DNA from 2 places in the Streptomyces luteosporeus genome. Region 1 is predicted to be linked to the other one. Evidence: riboswitches for the same ligand, from Rfam matches in the RefSeq annotation. Region 1 holds a riboswitch; the other holds the start of a gene.

The links. A riboswitch is a leader RNA that binds a small molecule or an ion and turns the genes downstream of it on or off. The one in region 1 is predicted to bind S-adenosylmethionine.
Region 2: it holds a riboswitch for S-adenosylmethionine, as region 1 does, so the genes downstream of both, ABD361_RS28060 (aminotransferase class V-fold PLP-dependent enzyme) here and thrC (threonine synthase) in region 1, are expected to answer to the same signal.

The regions. Positions count from the first base shown of each region.
Region 1 covers NZ_BAAASL010000001.1:157,887-162,089, forward strand. The annotation lists gene ABD361_RS00770 (alpha,alpha-trehalose-phosphate synthase (UDP-forming)) at 1-522, opposite strand, end outside; gene ABD361_RS00775 (glucosyl-3-phosphoglycerate synthase) at 564-1,511, opposite strand; SAM riboswitch class I at 1,693-1,839, shown strand; gene thrC (threonine synthase) at 1,857-3,164, shown strand; gene ABD361_RS00785 (ubiquitin-like small modifier protein 1) at 3,267-3,542, shown strand; gene ABD361_RS00790 (cold-shock protein) at 3,959-4,162, shown strand.
Region 2 covers NZ_BAAASL010000028.1:62,187-66,389, forward strand. The annotation lists gene ABD361_RS28050 (rhomboid family intramembrane serine protease) at 1-676, shown strand, start outside; gene ABD361_RS28055 (Lrp/AsnC family transcriptional regulator) at 673-954, shown strand; gene ABD361_RS28060 (aminotransferase class V-fold PLP-dependent enzyme) at 974-2,335, opposite strand; SAM riboswitch class IV at 2,463-2,578, opposite strand; gene trpD (anthranilate phosphoribosyltransferase) at 2,687-3,751, opposite strand; gene qcrB (cytochrome bc1 complex cytochrome b subunit) at 3,908-4,203, opposite strand, start outside.

The DNA of each region.
Region 1 (4,203 bases):
GGCGCGGAGCAGCCCGGGCACGAGGGTGAGGTGGTAGTCCTGGACGAGGACGCCGGCGCCCTCGGCGGCCTCCTCGGCGACGGCGTCGGCGAAGGCGGTGTTGTACGCCTCGTACTGGGCCCACTGCTCGCGGAAGCCGCTGTCGAAGGAGGGTTCGAGCGGGGTCTGCCAGAGCATGTGGTGCAGGAACCACAGGACGGAGTTGGCCACGCCGTTGTAGGCGGCGGCGAAGGTGGCGGAGGGGATGTCGAGCATCCGCACCGGCTGGTCGCCGGTGTCGGCGGCGTCCAGCCGCCGCCCGGCGCGCCGGGCGGCGAGCCGGTCGCCCTCGCCGAGGGCCGCGCAGACCCACACCGCCCCGGCGTCCGGGCCGATCGCGCTGAGCCCCGAGACCAGCCCGCCGCCGCCGCGGCCCGCATGCAGCGTGCCGTCCTCGCCGAGCCGGTAGGAGACCGGGCCGCGGTTGGAGGCGACCACGATGGGCGCCGTGCCGGGGGCGGTGTGGGTGTGCTCAACGACCATGTCGCCAGCCTTGCCCCGGGGGGAACCGCTCAAACGTACGCTTACGCGGCATGCCGGCGGGCGTACTCCGGGATTTCGGCCATCGGGGGGCGTTCCTCCGTGTCGACCGGGTAGGTCCGCGGGACGAAACCTTCCGCCGTTCGCTCGAACTGGGTCAGCGCGGGCCGGACGAGGTGGCCGCGGGCCAGCCGCAGCTGCGCCGTGCGGTAGATGGTCGCCGCCATCCGGCCGAGCGCGCGGCCGTCCTGGTGGCGGTGCTTGCGCTCGCCGACGTCGACCTGGGCGAGGGCGTCCAGGCCCACGGTGTGCAGCGCGTCGACGAGCAGGCCGAGCTCCACGCCGTACCCGACGGGGAAGGGCAGCCGCTCCAGCAGCGAGCGGCGGGCCGCGTACTCGCCGCCCAGCGGCTGGACGAAGCCGGCCAGCTGCGGCCAGTGCAGGTTCAGCAGCGGGCGGGCGACCAGCTCGGTGACCCGGCCGCCCTGGCCGGGGGCCTCGCCGAGGGGACGGTCGTACATCCCCTTGACGAACTGCACCTCCGGGTCGGTCAGCAGCGGGCCGACGATGCCGGAGACGAACGTGGCCGAGAAGTCCCGCAGGTCGGCGTCGACGAAGCACACCACGTCGCCGGTGGTGACCAGCAGCGAGCGCCACAGGACCTCGCCCTTGCCGGGCAGCGCCGGGATGCGCGGCAGCACCTCGTCGCGGTGCACCACGCGCGCCCCGGCGGCCGCCGCCTCCGCCGCCGTACGGTCGGTGGAGCCGGAATCCAGCACCACCAGCTCGTCCACCAGCGGGACGGCGTCCGTCATCAGCTCGCGGCGGATCGTCGCCGCTATGGCGCCGACCGTGGCCTCCTCGTTCAGCGCCGGCAGTACGACGCTGACCGTGGTGCCCGAGCCGCGTTTGGCAGCGAGAAGCCGGTCGAGCGGACGATCGGCTGCGGACCAGGACCGCTGGGCCAGCCAGCGCTCCACCTCATCCAGCACGTGTAGGACTCCCTGCTGTGCATCGTCTCGATGGTCGCCGATGCGCCCGTGCGACGCATCTCGCGGTTCGGACGGCCCTCTGCTGCGGCCACCCCTTCCGTTACAGTCTGAACAACGCGGACGGCCGTCCTATGTCGGGGTCGTTCCGCGCACAAACGCCTGGGTCCGCCCAGCGCCATACCGCTCATCCAGAGGGGCAGAGGGACACGGCCCGATGAAGCCCCGGCAACCCTCCAGCCGGTCTTTCGTCCGCAACGGACGCGAGGCTCCCGGCGGGGAAGGTGCCAATTCCGTCTCGTGGCGAGGTGCGCCGCGAGGAAGATGAGGAGAAAGGGCCTCGCCTCCATGGCCGTCGAAGCCGTTGAAAGCCGTACCACTGCATCTTCTTCCGGGTCCGCTTTCGGGTCCGCCTTCGGACCCGCCGTCGCGCTCTCCTGCCGCGAATGCGGCGAGCGCTCCCCCCTCGGCCCCGTCTTCGCCTGCGCCTCCTGCTTCGGACCGCTGGAAGTGGCCTACGAGCTGCCCACCGGCGACCCCGAGGAGCTGCGCCGGCGCATCGAGGCCGGCCCCGCCAGCATCTGGCGGTACGCGCCCCTGCTGCCCGTCGCCGCGGACGTCGCCGAACGGCCCAACCTCAACCCCGGCCTCACCAAGCTCGTCAAGGCCGACAACCTCGCCCGCGAACTCGGCGTGACCGGCGGCCTGTACGTCAAGGACGACTCCGGCAACCCCACGCACTCCTTCAAGGACCGCGTCGTCGCCGTCGCCGTCGAGGCGGCGCGCACCTTCGGCTTCACCACCCTGTCCTGCTCCTCCACCGGCAACCTCGCCGGCGCCGTCGGCGCGGCCGCGGCCCGCGCGGGCCTGCGCTCGTGCGTGTTCATCCCGCACGACCTGGAGGCCGGCAAGGTCGTCATGGCCGCGGTCTACGGCGGCGACCTCGTCGGCATCGAGGGCACGTACGACGACGTCAACCGCTTCTGCTCCGAGCTCATCGGCGACCCGCTCGGCGAGGGCTGGGGCTTCGTCAACGTCAACCTCCGCCCGTACTACGCGGAGGGCTCCAAGACCCTCGCGTACGAGATCTGCGAGCAGCTCGGCTGGCGGCTGCCGGACCAGATCGTCGTACCGGTCGCCTCCGGCTCCCAGCTGACGAAGATCGACAAGGGGCTCCGGGAGCTGGTCGCCCTCGGGCTCGTCGAGGACCGGCCGTACAAGATCTTCGGCGCCCAGGCCGAGGGCTGCGCCCCGGTCTCGGCCGCCTTCAAGGCGGGCCACGAGGTGGTGCGGCCGGTACGGCCGGACACCATCGCCAAGTCCCTGGCGATCGGCAACCCGGCCGACGGGATCTACGTGCTCGACATCGCCCGGCGCACCGGCGGCGGCGTGGAGGACGTCGACGACGCGGCGGTCGTCGACGCGATCCGGCTGCTCGCCCGGACGGAGGGCATCTTCGCCGAGACCGCGGGCGGGGTCACGGTGGGCGTGACGCGCAAGCTGCTCGCGAGCGGCGCGCTGGACCCGGAGCTGACCACGGTCGTGCTCAACACGGGGGACGGGCTCAAGACGCTCGACGCGGTCGCGGCGGGGCCGACGGCCACGATCCGCCCGACGCTCGACGCCTTCCGCGCGGCGGGCCTGCAGGGCCGGTAGTTCCCGCAGGGGCCCTTCGCCCGAACGGGCGTCCCCCTTCTCTCACACCTCACACCTCACACCTCACACCTCACCCGACGCACAGAAGGCCGAGGCATACCCATGAGCGTCACCGTCCGCATCCCCACCATCCTGCGCACCTACACCGCCGGGCAGGCGGAGGTCGCCGCCGAGGGCGCCACCCTCGGCGAGGTGATCGCCTCCCTGGAGGCGAACCACCCCGGCATCGCCGCCCGGGTGCTCGACGACGCCGGCAAGCTGCGGCGCTTCGTGAACGTCTACGTGAACGACGACGACGTCCGCTTCGAGGACGGCCTGGGCACGGCCACGCCCGACGGGGCCGGCGTCTCGATCGTCCCGGCCGTCGCGGGCGGCTGAGCCGGCCCCGCGCGAGCACGCTCGGCGAGCAGTCGGAATCGCCCCGTCCGCAAAACGGACGAGGCGATTCCGCCTGTTGAAGCGCGCTACAGTTGGGGCGTTCCCCCTCTGGCGTCACTGCCGAGTGCGTACGAGAACCCGTCAAGTTGTGCCCATTGCGAGGATGCGATTTGCCGGGTTGGTGGCGTTTTGCCCGGCCCGACTTGCCCGGGAAGCTGTGGAAATCGGTACGAATAACCGATCGGCCGCCGCCGGATTTCTCGTCCGAGTGACCTGTTGCAGACGGCATCCGTGCAGATACATTCAGCCGCGGTCGACGCGTTCCGGCGCACACCCCCACCCTGTCTGGGGGTGAGGTCTGACCCGGGTCCGCGAAGTGCGGTCCTGTGCAAGGGCCAGTAATAGGGGAGTTAGGCATGGCTCAGGGCACCGTCAAGTGGTTCAACGCGGAGAAGGGGTACGGCTTCATCGCGGTCGACGGTGGTGCGGATGTATTCGTCCACTACAGCGCGATCCAGATGGACGGTTACCGCACCCTCGAGGAGGGGCAGCGGGTCGAGTTCGAGATCTCGCAGGGCCAGAAGGGGCCGCAGGCGGACATGGTCAAGGTGACCGCCTGATCGGTGCGCATCGACCACCGGCGCACTCAAGCTCACTGAAG
Region 2 (4,203 bases), on a different contig from region 1:
CCTGACCGTGTGCGGGGTGGTCTTCCTCGCCGGGCCCGCCTCCGGGCTCAGCCCCTCCTACGGCAGCGGCACCGCCCTGCTGACCGCGCAGACCGAGTACTTCCAGCGCTGGGGGGTGGTGCCGGCGGAGCTGTGGCACGGCTCCCCCACGCATCTGATCACCCCGCTCACCGCGCTGTTCGTGCACGGCAACTGGCTGCATCTGCTGGGCAACATGCTCTTCCTCTACGTCTTCGGTGCCATGACCGAGGCGCACCTGGGACACGCCGCCTTCGCCCTGTGCTACCTCGTCACCGGCTATCTGGCCCTGCTCGGCTACGCGGTCGTGCACGCCGGCTCCGACCGCACGCTGGTGGGGGCGTCCGGCGCCATCTCCGGTGTGCTCGGCGCTTTCCTCTATCTCTTCCCCAGGGCCCGGGTGACCAGCCTCTTCCCGTTCCTCTTCTTCCTGCCGCTGCGCTTTCCCGCCTGGGTCGTGCTGCTGTTCTGGTTCGCCCTGCAGTGGCTGGCGGCGGGCACGGAGGCGGGGCGGCCGGGGGTGGCCTACCTCGCCCACGTGCTGGGATTCGCACTCGGATTCGGCTACGCCTGGGTGCACCCCACGCCTGCGGTTAGAGTGAGGGCCGCAGCCGGGGCCACCGAAACCGGGTCCACCGAAGGAGACAGAACGACGTGATCACTTCGATCGTGCTCATCAAGACCGACGTGGACCGCATCCCCGAGATCGCCGAGTCGATCGCCGCGCTGGACGGCGTGAGCGAGGTCTACTCGGTCACCGGCGCCTACGACCTGATCGCGATCGTGCGGGTGGCCCGGCACGACGACCTGGCGGACGTCATCCCGGGCCGGATCAGCAAGGTCACCGGCGTCACCTCGACGGAGACGCACATCGCCTTCCGCACCTACTCCCAGCACGACCTGGAAGCGGCCTTCGCCATCGGCCTGGACAACTGATTCCGCACGCCGCTGCCCCTCACGCCGCCCGCTGCGCGGGCACGCAGCGGCCGCCCTCCGTGCGGTAGAGCCACCGCGCGCCATGGGCGACCAGTTCGCGCACGGCCCGGACGAACCGCTCCACGTGCTCGTCGGGCGTACCGGCGCCGAAGCTGACGCGTACGGCGCTGTGCGCACGGCCCTCGTCGGGCGCGCCGCACTCCCCCGCCTCCTGCTGCCCGGCGCCCAGCAGCGTGCGCACCAGCGGGTGGGCGCAAAAAAGCCCGTCGCGGACCCCGATGCCGTACTCGGCGGACAGTGCGGCGGCCAGGTGCGAACTGTTCCAGCCCTCGACGACGAAGGAGAGCACGCCCACGCGCGGGGCGTCGGGGCCGAACAGCGACAGCACCCGTACGCCCGGCACCTCGGCAAGGCCCTCGCGCACCCGGGCCACCAGGTGCCTCTCGCGCGCGACGAGACCCTCGAAGCCCGCCTCGGTCAGCGCCCGGCAGGCGGAGGCGATGGCATAGGCGCCGATGACGTTGGGCGAGCCGGCCTCGTGCCGGGCGGTGGTGGTGTGCCACTCGGTCTCCAGGCGGCCGTCGGGGAGCCGCGTGACCCGGCGGCTGGCGCCGCCGCCGGCCAGGTACGGCTCGGCCTCGCGCAGCCAGTCGGGGCGGCCGGCCAGCACCCCGGCGCCGAAGGGCGCGTAGAGCTTGTGGCCGGAGAGGGCGACCCAGTCGACGTCGAGCCCCCGGATGTCCACGGGGTGGTGCGGGGCGAGTTGGGCGGCGTCCAGCACGATGCGCGCGCCGTGGGCGTGCGCCGCGGCCGCCAACTCCCGTACGGGCCACAGCTCTCCGGTGACGTTGGAGGCGCCGGTGACGCACACCAGCGCGGGCCCGTGGGGCTCGCGGTCCGCGAGGGCCCGCTCCAGGGTCGCGACCGCCTCGGCGGGCGTGCGGGGCGCGGGCAGGCAGGTGAGGCGGCCCTCGCCCCAGGGCAGCAGCGCGGCGTGGTGCTCGGTCTCGAAGACGAACACCCGGCAGCCGGCGGGCAGGACGGTCGCGAGCAGGTTGAGCGAGTCGGTGGTGGAGCGGGTGAAGACGACCTGGTCGTCCTCGCGGCAGCCGAGGAAGCGGGCGACGGTGGCCCGGCTGTTCTCGAAGAGGTCGGTGGACAGCTGCGAGAGGTAGCCGGCGCCGCGGTGCACGCTGCCGTAGTACGGCGCGTACGCGGCGACGTCGTCCCACACTCGGCGCAGGGCCGGGGCGCTGGCGGCGTAGTCGAGGGCCGCGTACGTCACCTCGCCCCCGGTGACGAGCGGTACGCGGACGTCGCCCCCCAGAACGGGTAGCGGGGGACGAACCGGGCTCTCGGTGGCGACGGCGGCGGCAGGCATGGCGAACTCCCGTACGTGAACAGGCGAGCAGAAGAAGAGAGGTACGCAAAGAAGGGGCTCTTCGAGCCCTAGCGCATTCGCTGCATCACGGAAGGATCTCCCTCGACGACCAGGATCCCTGGCGAGGGATCCGCGCTTGCCGCAGACGTCCTGCCTGCGGCCCGGTCATCACCCGGGGCACCCCGCCACGGAAGGAGGGTTGCCGGACAGCAGGCCGGGGCCGAAACGCTGTCACTCGTGACCTGGGCAGGAGTATGGCATACGTGATCGCCCCGTGGAACCGTCGTTCCACGGGGCGAGACGCACCTGGCCGGAAAGGGCTCAGGCGTTGCTGATTCAGGCGTTGCTCATTCAGGCGTTGCTGGCCGCCACCCACTTCTCCAGCGTGCGCAGGGCGGCGCCGGAGTCGATGGACTCGGCCGCCCGCGCCATGCCGGCGCGGATCTGCTCGGGCAGCGGCGCGTCGGTGGGCGCCAGGGCCACCAGCGCCGCCGCGGAGTTGAGCAGCACCGCCTCCCGTACGGGGCCGGTCTCGCCGGCGAGCAGGCGGCGGGCGACGTCGGCGTTGTACGAGGCGTCGGCGCCGCGCAGCGCCTCCACCGGCACCATCTCCAGGCCCACCTCGCGGGGGTCGAACGCCTCCTCGTGCACCCGCCCGTCGCGCACGACCCACACCCGCGAGGTGGCGGTGGTGGTCAGCTCGTCCAGCCCGTCGTCGCCGCGGAAGACCAGGGCCGTCGAGCCGCGCTCGGCCAGCACCCCGGCCAGCACCGGTGCGATGCGGGCGTCGGCGACGCCGGTGGCCTGCGCGCGCACCCGGGCGGGGTTGGTCAGCGGGCCGAGCGCGTTGAAGGTCGTCCGGATGCCCAGTTCACGGCGGGCCGGGGCGACGTGCCGCAGGGAGGGGTGGAACTTGACGGCGTTGCAGAAAGTGATGCCGGCCTCCTCGGCGACCTCCACCACCCGGCGGGGCGTCAGCTCCAGGTTGACGCCCAGCTTCTCCAGGACGTCGGAGGAGCCGCTGGCGGAGGAGGCGGCGCGGTTGCCGTGCTTGACGACCTTCGCACCGGTGCCGGCCACGACGATCGAGGACATCGTGGAGATGTTGACGGTCTTGGCGCCGTCGCCGCCGGTGCCCACGATGTCCACGCTGGGCCCGGGCACCTCGATGAGGTTGGCGTGTCGGTACATGGCGCGGACCAGGCCGGAGATCTCGGCGACGGTCTCGCCCTTGGCCCGCAGGGCCACGGCGAAGCCGGCGATCTGGGCGTCGCTGGCCGCCCCGCGCATGATCCGGTCCATGGCCCAGGCCGTGTCGTCGGCGCTGAGGTCCACTCCGCGCAGCAGGGCGTCCAGGATGCCCGGCCAGGACGGGGCCACCGAGCGCTCGCCGCCAGATGGGGTCGCAACGTTCATGGTCCACACTCCTGGAGTGGTCTGGGCGGGGGCGCTCCCACTGGCCCCCGTCTGGCGTCCAGCCTATCGACCGGCCCGGGACGGCGAAGAGCCCCGTCCATGCGCTGGACGGGGCTCCTGCCGTGGCGATCAGTCGTCAGTGATCAGCTGCGGGGATCAGTGGTGGCCGTGACCGCTGGTGATCTCCCGGTACTCCTCCGCGGTGGGCTTGGGGATCTGGGTCCCCTCGCCGTAGAAGCCCTTGGAGAGCTTCACGCGGAGCTTCTGGCCAGCACCGACCTTGCGGGCGACGCCGTTCTCGTCCACCGCCGGCTCCAGCTCCAGCGGCTTGGGCTGCTCGTGCGAGGTCAGCGTGTGCAGCTGCTCCTGCGAGAGCGGCTCGTGGACCTCGATGAACTCACCGTGCGGCAGGCGCTTGATGATGCCGGTCTCGCGACCGTGCAGCACCTTGT